2 regions of the Aquabacterium sp. UBA2148 genome follow, and region 2 is predicted to be linked to the other one. Evidence: predicted binding sites of a transcription regulator. Region 2 holds the regulator's gene; the other holds the start of a gene.
What was found. The regulator FliA, encoded in region 2, starts transcription of late flagellar genes. The targets are predictions, from matches to a motif close to CTAAAGTTTNNNNNNNNNNNGCCGNTA.
Positions count from the first base shown of each region.

Region 1: fliS (flagellar export chaperone FliS) is a predicted target of FliA. The motif match lies at 2,294-2,320, and genes of this name have one in related genera.

Region 1 covers NZ_DCXA01000142.1:15,669-20,448, reverse strand. The annotation lists gene B2W70_RS07770 (flagellin) at 1-675, shown strand, start outside; gene fliD (flagellar filament capping protein FliD) at 800-2,248, shown strand; gene fliS (flagellar export chaperone FliS) at 2,357-2,821, shown strand; gene B2W70_RS07755 (flagellar protein FliT) at 2,818-3,165, shown strand; gene B2W70_RS07750 (flagellar brake protein) at 3,178-3,909, shown strand; partial or broken gene hemC (hydroxymethylbilane synthase) at 3,944-4,780, shown strand, end outside.
Region 2 covers NZ_DCXA01000182.1:3,968-8,429, forward strand. The annotation lists partial or broken gene B2W70_RS10185 (ornithine carbamoyltransferase) at 1-274, shown strand, start outside; gene B2W70_RS10190 (methyl-accepting chemotaxis protein) at 281-1,657, opposite strand; gene B2W70_RS10195 (RNA polymerase sigma factor FliA) at 1,719-2,441, opposite strand; gene B2W70_RS10200 (flagellar biosynthesis protein) at 2,462-3,274, opposite strand; partial or broken gene flhF (flagellar biosynthesis protein FlhF) at 3,307-4,462, opposite strand, start outside.

The DNA.
Region 1 (4,780 bases), on a different contig from region 2:
CAGCGCATGCGTGAACTGGCAGTCCAGTCGCGCAACGCCACCAACAGCGATGGCGACCGCGCCAACCTGCAAAAAGAGTTCAAGCAGCTGCAGGAAGAAATCTCGCGCACCGTTGGCGGCGCGCGCTTCAACGGCAAGCCCCTCTTTGACTCGGGCGCCCCGACCACCCTGTCCTTCCAGGTGGGCGCCGGCACCGACGTGACCGACCGCATCGAAATCGAAGGCGCCGTGCTGGGTGGTGGTACCGCCGGCACCGCCACCGTGGTCGACTCCACCAGCGCCACGGCCGATCAGGACCTGCTGGCCACCGTGACGGCCAACTGGGACGGCACCAACGGCCTGGCCATCGGTGGCGCGGCCTCCGGTGTGGCCACCAACATCGCCACGACCTCGCAAATCGACGACGCCATCAACGTCATCGACGCCGCGCTGGACGTGATCAACGACAAGCGCGCTTCCTTCGGTGCATCGCAAAACCGCTTCGAAGCCGTGATCTCCAACCTGCAAGTCAGCGTGGAAAACCAGGCCGCAGCACGGGGCCGGATCATGGATGCGGACTTCGCGGCCGAAACCGCGAACCTGTCTCGCGCCCAGATCCTGCAGCAAGCCGGCACGGCGATGGTGGCGCAGGCCAACCAGCTGCCACAGCAGGTCTTGAGCCTCCTGGGTCGCTGATTCCGCCCGTTTTTCACGCCGGGACCCGACACAGCATCAAGTTTTCATGCCAGTCACCGATGAGCACGGCGTCCGGGTGGCCAAAAGTGCCTTCCGGGCGCTCTTGCATTGAGAGGAAGAAATCATGCCCTCACTCAGCTCAGTTGGCGTCAGCGGCACCGGCCTGGACGAGAACGTCATCACCAAACTGGTGGCGCTCGAAAAGCAGCCCGCCGACGCACTCACCACCAAGAACACCACGCTGCAAACCAAGGTTTCCACGTGGGGAAAAATCCAGAGCGCCTTTTCCTCCCTGAAGGACGCGGCCAACAAGCTGACCCAGTCCGACTTCTGGAAAGGCACCACGGCCACCTCCAGCAACGACGCCGCGGTGGGCGTGAGCACCACCAGCAGCGCTGCGGCGAGCTCCTACGCTGTCTCGGTCACCAAACTGGCACAGGGCCAGATGGTGGCCAGCAATGCCTTCACCGCTGGCAAGACGGCCCCGGTTGGCGAGGGCACGCTGCGCATCGAGCTGGGCACCTACGTCACGAACAACGCCGTGGCGCCTCCGGCCGTCACCTTCAACGCCAAGGTTGCCGCCACGGCGGTGGACATCGCCATCGGCCCCGGCGACAACACCCTGGAGAAAATCCGCGACCGCATCAACGGCGCCAACGCCGGCATCACGGCCTCGATCGTCAACGACGCATCGGGCAGCCGCCTGGTCATGCGCGGCGCCAACGGCGAGAGCAACGCCTTCAAGGTGACGGTGACTGAAAACGGCGCGGTGCCCGGCCTGTCGGCACTCGCCTACACCGCCGAGACCGGCGGCACCTCGGCCATGACCCGCAGCCAAAGCGCACAGAACGCCGAGGCCACCATCAACGGCCTGCTCGTTTCATCCGAGTCCAACACCCTCAGCGATGTGATGGACGGCGTCACCCTCACGCTCAAGCAGGCCACCACCACGCCGGCCAACATCACGGTCGCCACCGACACCGCGGCCATCAGCAAAGGCGTGAACGATTTCATCTCGGCCTACAACAACGTGGTCAGCACCATCCGCGTGCAGACCTTGTATGACGAGGCATCCAAGACGGCAGGGCCATTGCAGGGCGACTCCACCGCGCGCGGCCTGCTCAGCCAGATGCGCAACCTGATCACCAGCGACTCCACCGCCACCGCGTCGTTCTCCAGGCTCTTCGACATGGGCATCGTGACCAACACCGACGGCACGCTGAAGATGACGACCAGCAAGTTCAACGACGCCATGGGCAGCAAGCTGGCGGACATGCAGAAGTACTTCGCCAACAGCGACGATGTGGTGGCCGCCAACAACGGCATGGGCCAGCGCATCAAGAACCTGGCCTCCCAGATCCTGGACACCAACGGAGCGATCGCCAACAGCACCGATGGGCTCAAAGCCACGATCAAGCGCAACACGAGCAAGATCGACAGCATCAACGACCGCGCCGGCCTGTTCGAAGCCCGGTTGCGGCAGCAGTACACCGCCCTGGACGCCAGCTACAGCAAGCTCAGCGGCCTGCAGAGCTACGTGACCGCCCAGTTGGCTGCGCTCAACAAATCCTGAACCCAAAGTAGGGCCTGGATAGGCACTTCTTCCTGGGTCTGAGTGATCAAGGTTTGTCAGCAAACGTCGATAACTCAATCAACACGGACCAACCCGCAGAGTTTGAAGATGTACGCACCAGCCAGCCCCTTCTCCCGCCCCATCCCCGCCGGTGATCGCTCGATGTCCGGCCTGTACCGACAAGTGGGTGTCGAGACCAGCATCAGCAGCGCCTCGCCGCATCAACTGGTCAAACTGCTGCTCGACGGTTTCTTCGATGCCGTTGCCGAAAGCCGCGGCCACATGCGCAAGAAGGATGTGGAAGGCAAGACCAAGGCCATCACCCGCGCCATCCGCATCGTCGACGAAGGCCTCAAGGCCAGCCTCGACGCCAAGGCCGGTGGCGAGCTGGCGAACAACCTGCACAGCCTCTACACCTACGTGTGCCTTCGCCTGACCCAGGCGAACCTGAGCAACGACGAATCGGCCCTCGACGAATGCGTCAGCCTGATGGAGCCGATCCGCGAAGCCTGGGGCGCCATCACACCGGCCAACGCCGAAGTCGTGCGCATGGCCATGGAGGTGCGCGCATGAACGCCCCCGAACTGATCACCGCCCCCGATGAAGAAGTGGTGGCCGGCAACCTGCTGAGCTATTACGAAGCCATCGAAAACGCCAGCCTGGGCATGCTCGAAGCCGCCCGCACCGGCGACTGGGACCGCGTCGTCAAGCTCGAAGGCGCCTGCGCCGTGCTGATCGCCCGCCTCAAGCATGCCTCGGCCGACCACCCGATGGGCCCGACCGAGCAGGCGCTGAAGTCGCGCATCATGCAACGCATCCTCGTCAACGATGCCGAGATCCGCAACCTGGCCGAGCCCTGGATCAACGAACTCGGCTCGATGATGAACGGCGGCACCGACCCCGAAAAAATGCACTGATCGGACACCAGCATGCAGACGTCCCGAGCCAGTCAGGCCAGCCTCGAAGACTTCCGCCTCTCGGCCAGCGCCGAGGTCGCCGCCATGCTCGAGCGCATGGAAGCAGAGCGCTGCCTCGTCACCCTGAGCACACCGGACGGCGTGAGCTTCACCACCCTGCTGTGGGGCATCGATGCACCCAGAGGCGTGATCTCGTTCAGCGGCGACAGCACCGACACCTCGCTGCGCAGCCTGCTCGAGAGCGAAGAAATCGTTGCTGTGGTCTACCTCGATCGCATCAAGGTGCAGTTCGACGTGGAAGACCTGGTGCAGGTCAAGGGCCAGCAGCACGACGTGCTCAACGCCCGCATGCCCAGCGAGCTGTTTCGCTTTCAGCGCCGCTCCGCATTTCGGGTCGAGCCCTTTGCGCAGCACGGCCCCACCGCCACCTTCCGCCACCCGGCCATGCCCGACATGAAGGTGAGCCTGCGCGTGCTGGACGTCAGCCTCAGTGGTGTGGCCCTGTTCCTGCCCGAGAACGTCCCCGCGATCGAAGCCGGCGTGCAGGTCAACGACTGCCTGCTGCGTTTTGACGGCGAAACGCAACTCGAAGTCAACCTGCTGATCCACTACCGCACCGCCCTGCACCCGGACACCCGGGGGGCCCGACTGGGCTGCGAGTTCGCCCGGATCGATGGACAAGACCGCGCTCTGCAGCATTACATCAACCAGACGCAGAAGCGCCGCATCGTGCTGGCCGGCTGACGGGTCTCGCCCTCGTCGCTGATAGCATCGGCGGATGTCTTCCGCTTCCGCCCCCTCCACCCCCTGGGTCATCGCCACCCGTGAAAGCCGCCTCGCCCTTTGGCAGGCCGAGCACGTGCGCGACCTGCTGCAAAGCCGCTTTGGCCGCCAGGTCGACTTGCTGGGCATGACCACCCAGGGCGACCAGATCCTCGACCGCTCGCTGTCCAAGGTGGGCGGCAAGGGCCTGTTCGTCAAAGAACTCGAAGTGGCCCTTGAAGCTGGCCGCGCCGACCTGGCCGTGCACTCGCTCAAGGACGTTCCCATGGAGCTGCCCGAAGGCTTCGTGCTGGCCGCCGTGCTCGAGCGCGAGGACCCGCGTGACGCGCTCGTCTGCCCTCGTTTCGACTCGCTCGAAGCCCTGCCTCAGGGCGCGGTGGTGGGCACCTCCAGCCTGCGCCGGCTCTCCCAACTGCGCGCCCTGCGCCCCGACCTGCGCATCGAGCCCCTGCGCGGCAACCTCGACACCCGCCTGCGCAAACTCGACGAAGGCCAATACGACGCCATCGTGCTGGCCGCCGCCGGCCTCAAGCGCCTGGGCCTGGCCAGCCGCATCCGTCAGGTGATCGAGCCCGAGGTGATGCTGCCCGCTGCCGGACAGGGCGCCCTGGGCCTGGAAATCCGCGCCACGCACACCGAGCTGCCCGCAGCGTTGGCCCAACTCGCCCACTCGCCCACCTGGTTGGCCACCGCGGCCGAGCGCGCCGTCTCGCGCGCCCTTGGCGGCAGTTGCTCCATGCCCCTGGCTGCCCACGGCGACTGGCACCATGAGGCCGGCCAGGCCACCCTTCGCCTGAGAGGCCGCCTCGGTCACCCCGCCGATGGCCGCCTG
Region 2 (4,462 bases):
CCTGGTGACCACCGACGTGTGGACCAGCATGGGCTTCGAGGCCGAGAACGAGGAGCGCAAGAAGGCCTTTGCCGACTGGTGCGTGGACGCCGAAATGATGGGCGTGGCCGCAGCCGATGCGCTGTTCATGCACTGCCTGCCAGCCCACCGTGGCGAAGAGGTCGAAGCCGAGGTGATCGACGGGCCGCAATCGGTGGTTTGGGACGAGGCCGAGAACCGACTGCACGTGCAGAAGGCCCTGATGGAGTACCTGCTGCTCGGCCGCATCGGCTGAGCAGGCTCAGAACCGGTAGGCCAGGCGCAGGCCACCCCAGTGGCGACCCTGCACCGTGATGGGTGCCGAGGCTTCCTTGAGCAGCACGAACTTGCCGCCCCCCATGTCCCGACGGTAGGTCTGCAGCAGGAAGGCTCGCGTGTTGCGGGCCGAGGCCAGGCCTGTGCGGTCATTGAAGATGCGACGCCAGCGGCTGTTGGCGGTGTTCCAGACCACGTCGCCAGGCCGTTGCGGATGGCAGTAGACCTTGTTGTGGGTGGAGATGTAGCCGTTGCGGTCTGCCGCGATGCAGAAGACCACCTCGGGCAGGGCCTTGAGGGCCGCTTCCTGCAAAGCCGGGAAAAGGTCGTCCGTCAGGGCATTGAACGGGGCGCTGTGTTGCGCGGGGCTGCTGCCGGCCAGGGGCTGGTAGCGCTCGTCAAACAGCTGCGTCAGGCTGATGCGCCCTGAGCCCAGGGCCTGCTCCAGGCGTTCGGCGATTTGTCCGGCCACTTGCTGGGCCAGCTGGATGTAGGGGGTGTCGGCGGTTTCAACGCCGCAGGTGGCGATGACCTCCATGAGCCGCTCGGAGACGCCCAGCACGCGCTCGCTGCGCTTGGAGGCGTCGGCCAGGGCGTCGCGCACGGTCTGCACCTCCTGCCCCATGCCATCGACCTGCGTCTGGATCCCTTGGCTCAACCCCACGCTGGCGCTGGCGGCCTCGACGATGCGCTGCACGGCGCTTTCGGCCCCCATCAGGGCCAGGTGCACCTGTCGATCCTGGTCCGCTTTGGCGTCCACCGGCACGTCAACGCGCAAGTCCTGAGCCAGCGACTGGATGCGCTGGTCCAGCGAGGCGACCGTGCCCATGATGGCCTTGGAGATGGATTCGACCTGGGTGGACAGGTCTTTGACCGCGTCGGCCACGACCGAGAAGCCCAGCCCGGCCTCGCCAGCGCGCTTGGCCTCGACCGAGGCGTTGAAGGCCACCAGCCGGGTCTGCAAGGCCACCTGGGTGATCTGGCTGGCCGCTTCGGAGACTTGCTTGAGGGTGCTGACCACCCCGGAGACCTCCAGGCCCACGTGCTCGACGCTGGCGCGGGCGCGCTGCATGGCCTGCTGGCTTTGCGCGGTTTCGGACTGGATGCGTTGTTGCGCTTGCGCGATCTGGTGCGCCTGCGCCTGCAGCCCGCTCAGGGCCGTGGTCTGACCGGTGGCGATGGCGGCGCAGTCGTCAAGGGCACCGCGCAATTGCGCCGCCTCGAGCCCCAGGCCGCTGCAGTCCCGCTGCAGCACCTGCGCGAGCGCATAAACGGATTCGGCCCCTTCCAAGCGCATGGGCTCGGCAGAGACCGCTGGCGCAACCGATGCCACGGTTTCGCGCTTTTTGAACAAGGCCAACATGGGCACCCCTCTTCAGAAGGGAGGCCATCGCCCGAGGGAGCAGAAGCTGGCGGGCTTCAGGTCACCACTCTCGGAGCTTGACGCGCAGCCGGGCGATGGATTGGCTGTGCAGCTGGCAAACACGCGATTCGGTCACGCCCAGCACGGCGGCGATTTCCTTGAGGTTCATGTCCTGCTCGTAGTACATGCTCATGACGTACTGCTCGCGCTCGGGCAGGTTCTTGATGGCTTCGACCAGAGCATGGCGCATGCGGTGGTCTTCGAGCAAGCTCAACGGGTCGTTGCCTTCGTCGGTGACGTGGCGATCGAGGTAGTCGTTGTCGCCATCTTCGCCGCTCATGTCTTCCAGGTAGATCAGCTGGGTGCCGCGCACCTTGCCAAGCATCTCCTGGTACTCGGTCAGCGCCATGCCCATTTCCTTGGCGATCTCGCTTTCCTGCGGGGCGCGGCCGAGTTTTTGCTCCAGGCTGTGCACGGCGCGTTCGATGTCGCGCTGCTGTTTGCGGGTGCCCCGGCTGAGCCAGTCGGCGCCGCGCAGTTCGTCGAGCATGGCGCCACGGATGCGCTGGGTGGCGAAGGTCTCGAACTGCACCCCCTGCCCGGCGTCAAAGCGGGTCAAGGCGTCGGTCAGGCCGATCATGCCCACCTGGATCAGGTCGTCGATTTCGACGTTGGCTGGCAGCTTGGCGATCATCTGGTGGGCCAGGCGCCGCACCAGCGGGCTGTACTGGCGCAGCATCGAGTCGACGTCGAGACGGCCTTTGGCGGTGTACGTGCTGGACATGCTGGGCTCCATGAGCATCTTCAGTTGAGTACGGGTGACACGCGGGCAGGCAGGGCTGCACCGGGCGACAACAGGTGGTCGAAAGCGGTCTCACCCAGGGTGTGGGGCAAGGCGCAGCGCAGCAGGCCGGCGGCCAGCTCCATGAAGCGGGCGTCGGGGTCGATCGAGGCGGGCTCGAAGGGGTCCAGGCGCAGGGCGACGCGTTGCGCAGCCCCCAGGAACTGGTCCGAGCACCGCGCGAGTCGACGGATGACTTCGTCGGCCTGCTGGCTGCGACGCGGGGCGCACATCAGCAGGTCATAGGCCATCCAGCCTCCTCGCTGGCTGAGCACCTTGACGGCAGCGTAGGCGTCGGTCAGGCCTTCGGCCAGGTCGTTGGTGAAGACCAGGGGGCGCAGGTTGTGGCCTCGGCAGCGGTCGCCAAAGATGCGCACCAGCTCGCTGGCGGAGGCGTGCAGCAGGACCACGTCGCTGCGGGCGGAGGCATCGGCCAGTTCGTCGAGCAGGGTCGAGCAAGAGCCTCGGGCGTCGGCGAACTTCAGGGGCAAGCCCCGCGCGGCCATGTAGCTGACGTGATCCGACAGGCGCTCGATGCCTTCGGACAGGTCGAACTCGGCGAGCTCGCTGGGCGCCCTCGCCTGCTCGCCCGCATCGACGACCAGGGTGCTCAGGCCACAAGCGGCGTAGGCCGCGCACAGGCGCTCGAGCACCAGGCCACCGGCGCTGGAGCGGGTGTTGGCCACCACCGGGATGAAACGCAGCACGCGGGCGGCGAACATCTGGCGCAGGCCCTGGGCCTGGTCAACAGGCTGGGCTGGGAGGGCAGAACGCACGGGTCGGACCATGGAGGGCGGCTCGGTGTGGGTCAGGCGGTGGCGGTGGCAGCGCGGGCAGACTGCTGCAGCATCTCGGGCATCGAGGGCGTGGCCAGGATCAGGCTGACCTCGTTGGGATCGAGGCGGTAGGCCGGGTTCAGGCTGGCGCGCAGCGCGCGGTGCACCAGGGCTTGTGCGGACAGTCGGTGCCAATCTTCGGGCACGCGTTGGCCGTTTGCCACGCCCAGGACCTTGAGCTTGTGACGGATTAACGCATCCAGCGCCGGGCCGAGCTTCACGGCCTCGTCCAGCTTGGAGAGGATGACGCCGGAGCACTGCTGCGCGTGATAAGCGTGCATGACGTCCTCGATGGCGTCGCCTTGGGCCGATGCGTTGATGACCAGCAGCTTCTTGATGGCCGGGTGGGACAGCATTTCCAGCAGGTCCTTGGTGCGCCCGTCGCGCTGGGCCATGCCGGCGGTGTCGATGAGGATCAGCTTCTTGCCCGACAGGAGTTCGAGCAGGTCTTCCAGGGCAGCGCGGTCATGGGCCATGTGCACGGGCACACCCAGGATGCGACCGTAGGCGCGCAGCTGTTCGTGGGCGCCGACGCGGTAGGCGTCCAGCGTGATCAGGCCCAGGTTCTGCGCGCCGTGCTTGGCAGCGAAGGTGGCGGCCAGCTTGGCGGTGGAGGTGGTCTTGCCCACGCCGGTCGAGCCGATCAGGGCGAACACACCGCCCTGGTCTTCGATGGCGCGCTCGGTGTCGGCGGTGTTGAGGTTGCGCTGCAGCACCTGGGTGGCCCATTCCATCTCGTCGTGCTGGCCGTTGTTGACGTCGGCGGGCATGGCGTCGAGCAGCTTGCGGATCAGCACGGTCGAGAAGCCGCCGTCCAGCAGGCGCTGGGCCAGGTTGGCCTGGGCGGGGGTGCGGCCCAGCTTGTCCAGGAAGGCCATGGTCTCGAAGCGCTCGGTCATCATGGCGCGCATGGCGCGCAACTCGCCGAGCAAGGTGGTGTTGGCCTCCTGAGCCGAGCGCAGGGCCTCCAGGGTCGCGGTGTCGGGTTGGGCAGCCACCGGTGCGGCTGGCTTGGCCTGTGCCGGTGCGTGTGCCTGTGGCTGGGCCTTGGCAGCCGGGCGAGCAGCGGCGCGAGGGGTTTCCTGGCGGGCCACCATCTGGTCCATCGTCAGCTCGTCTGACAAGGCG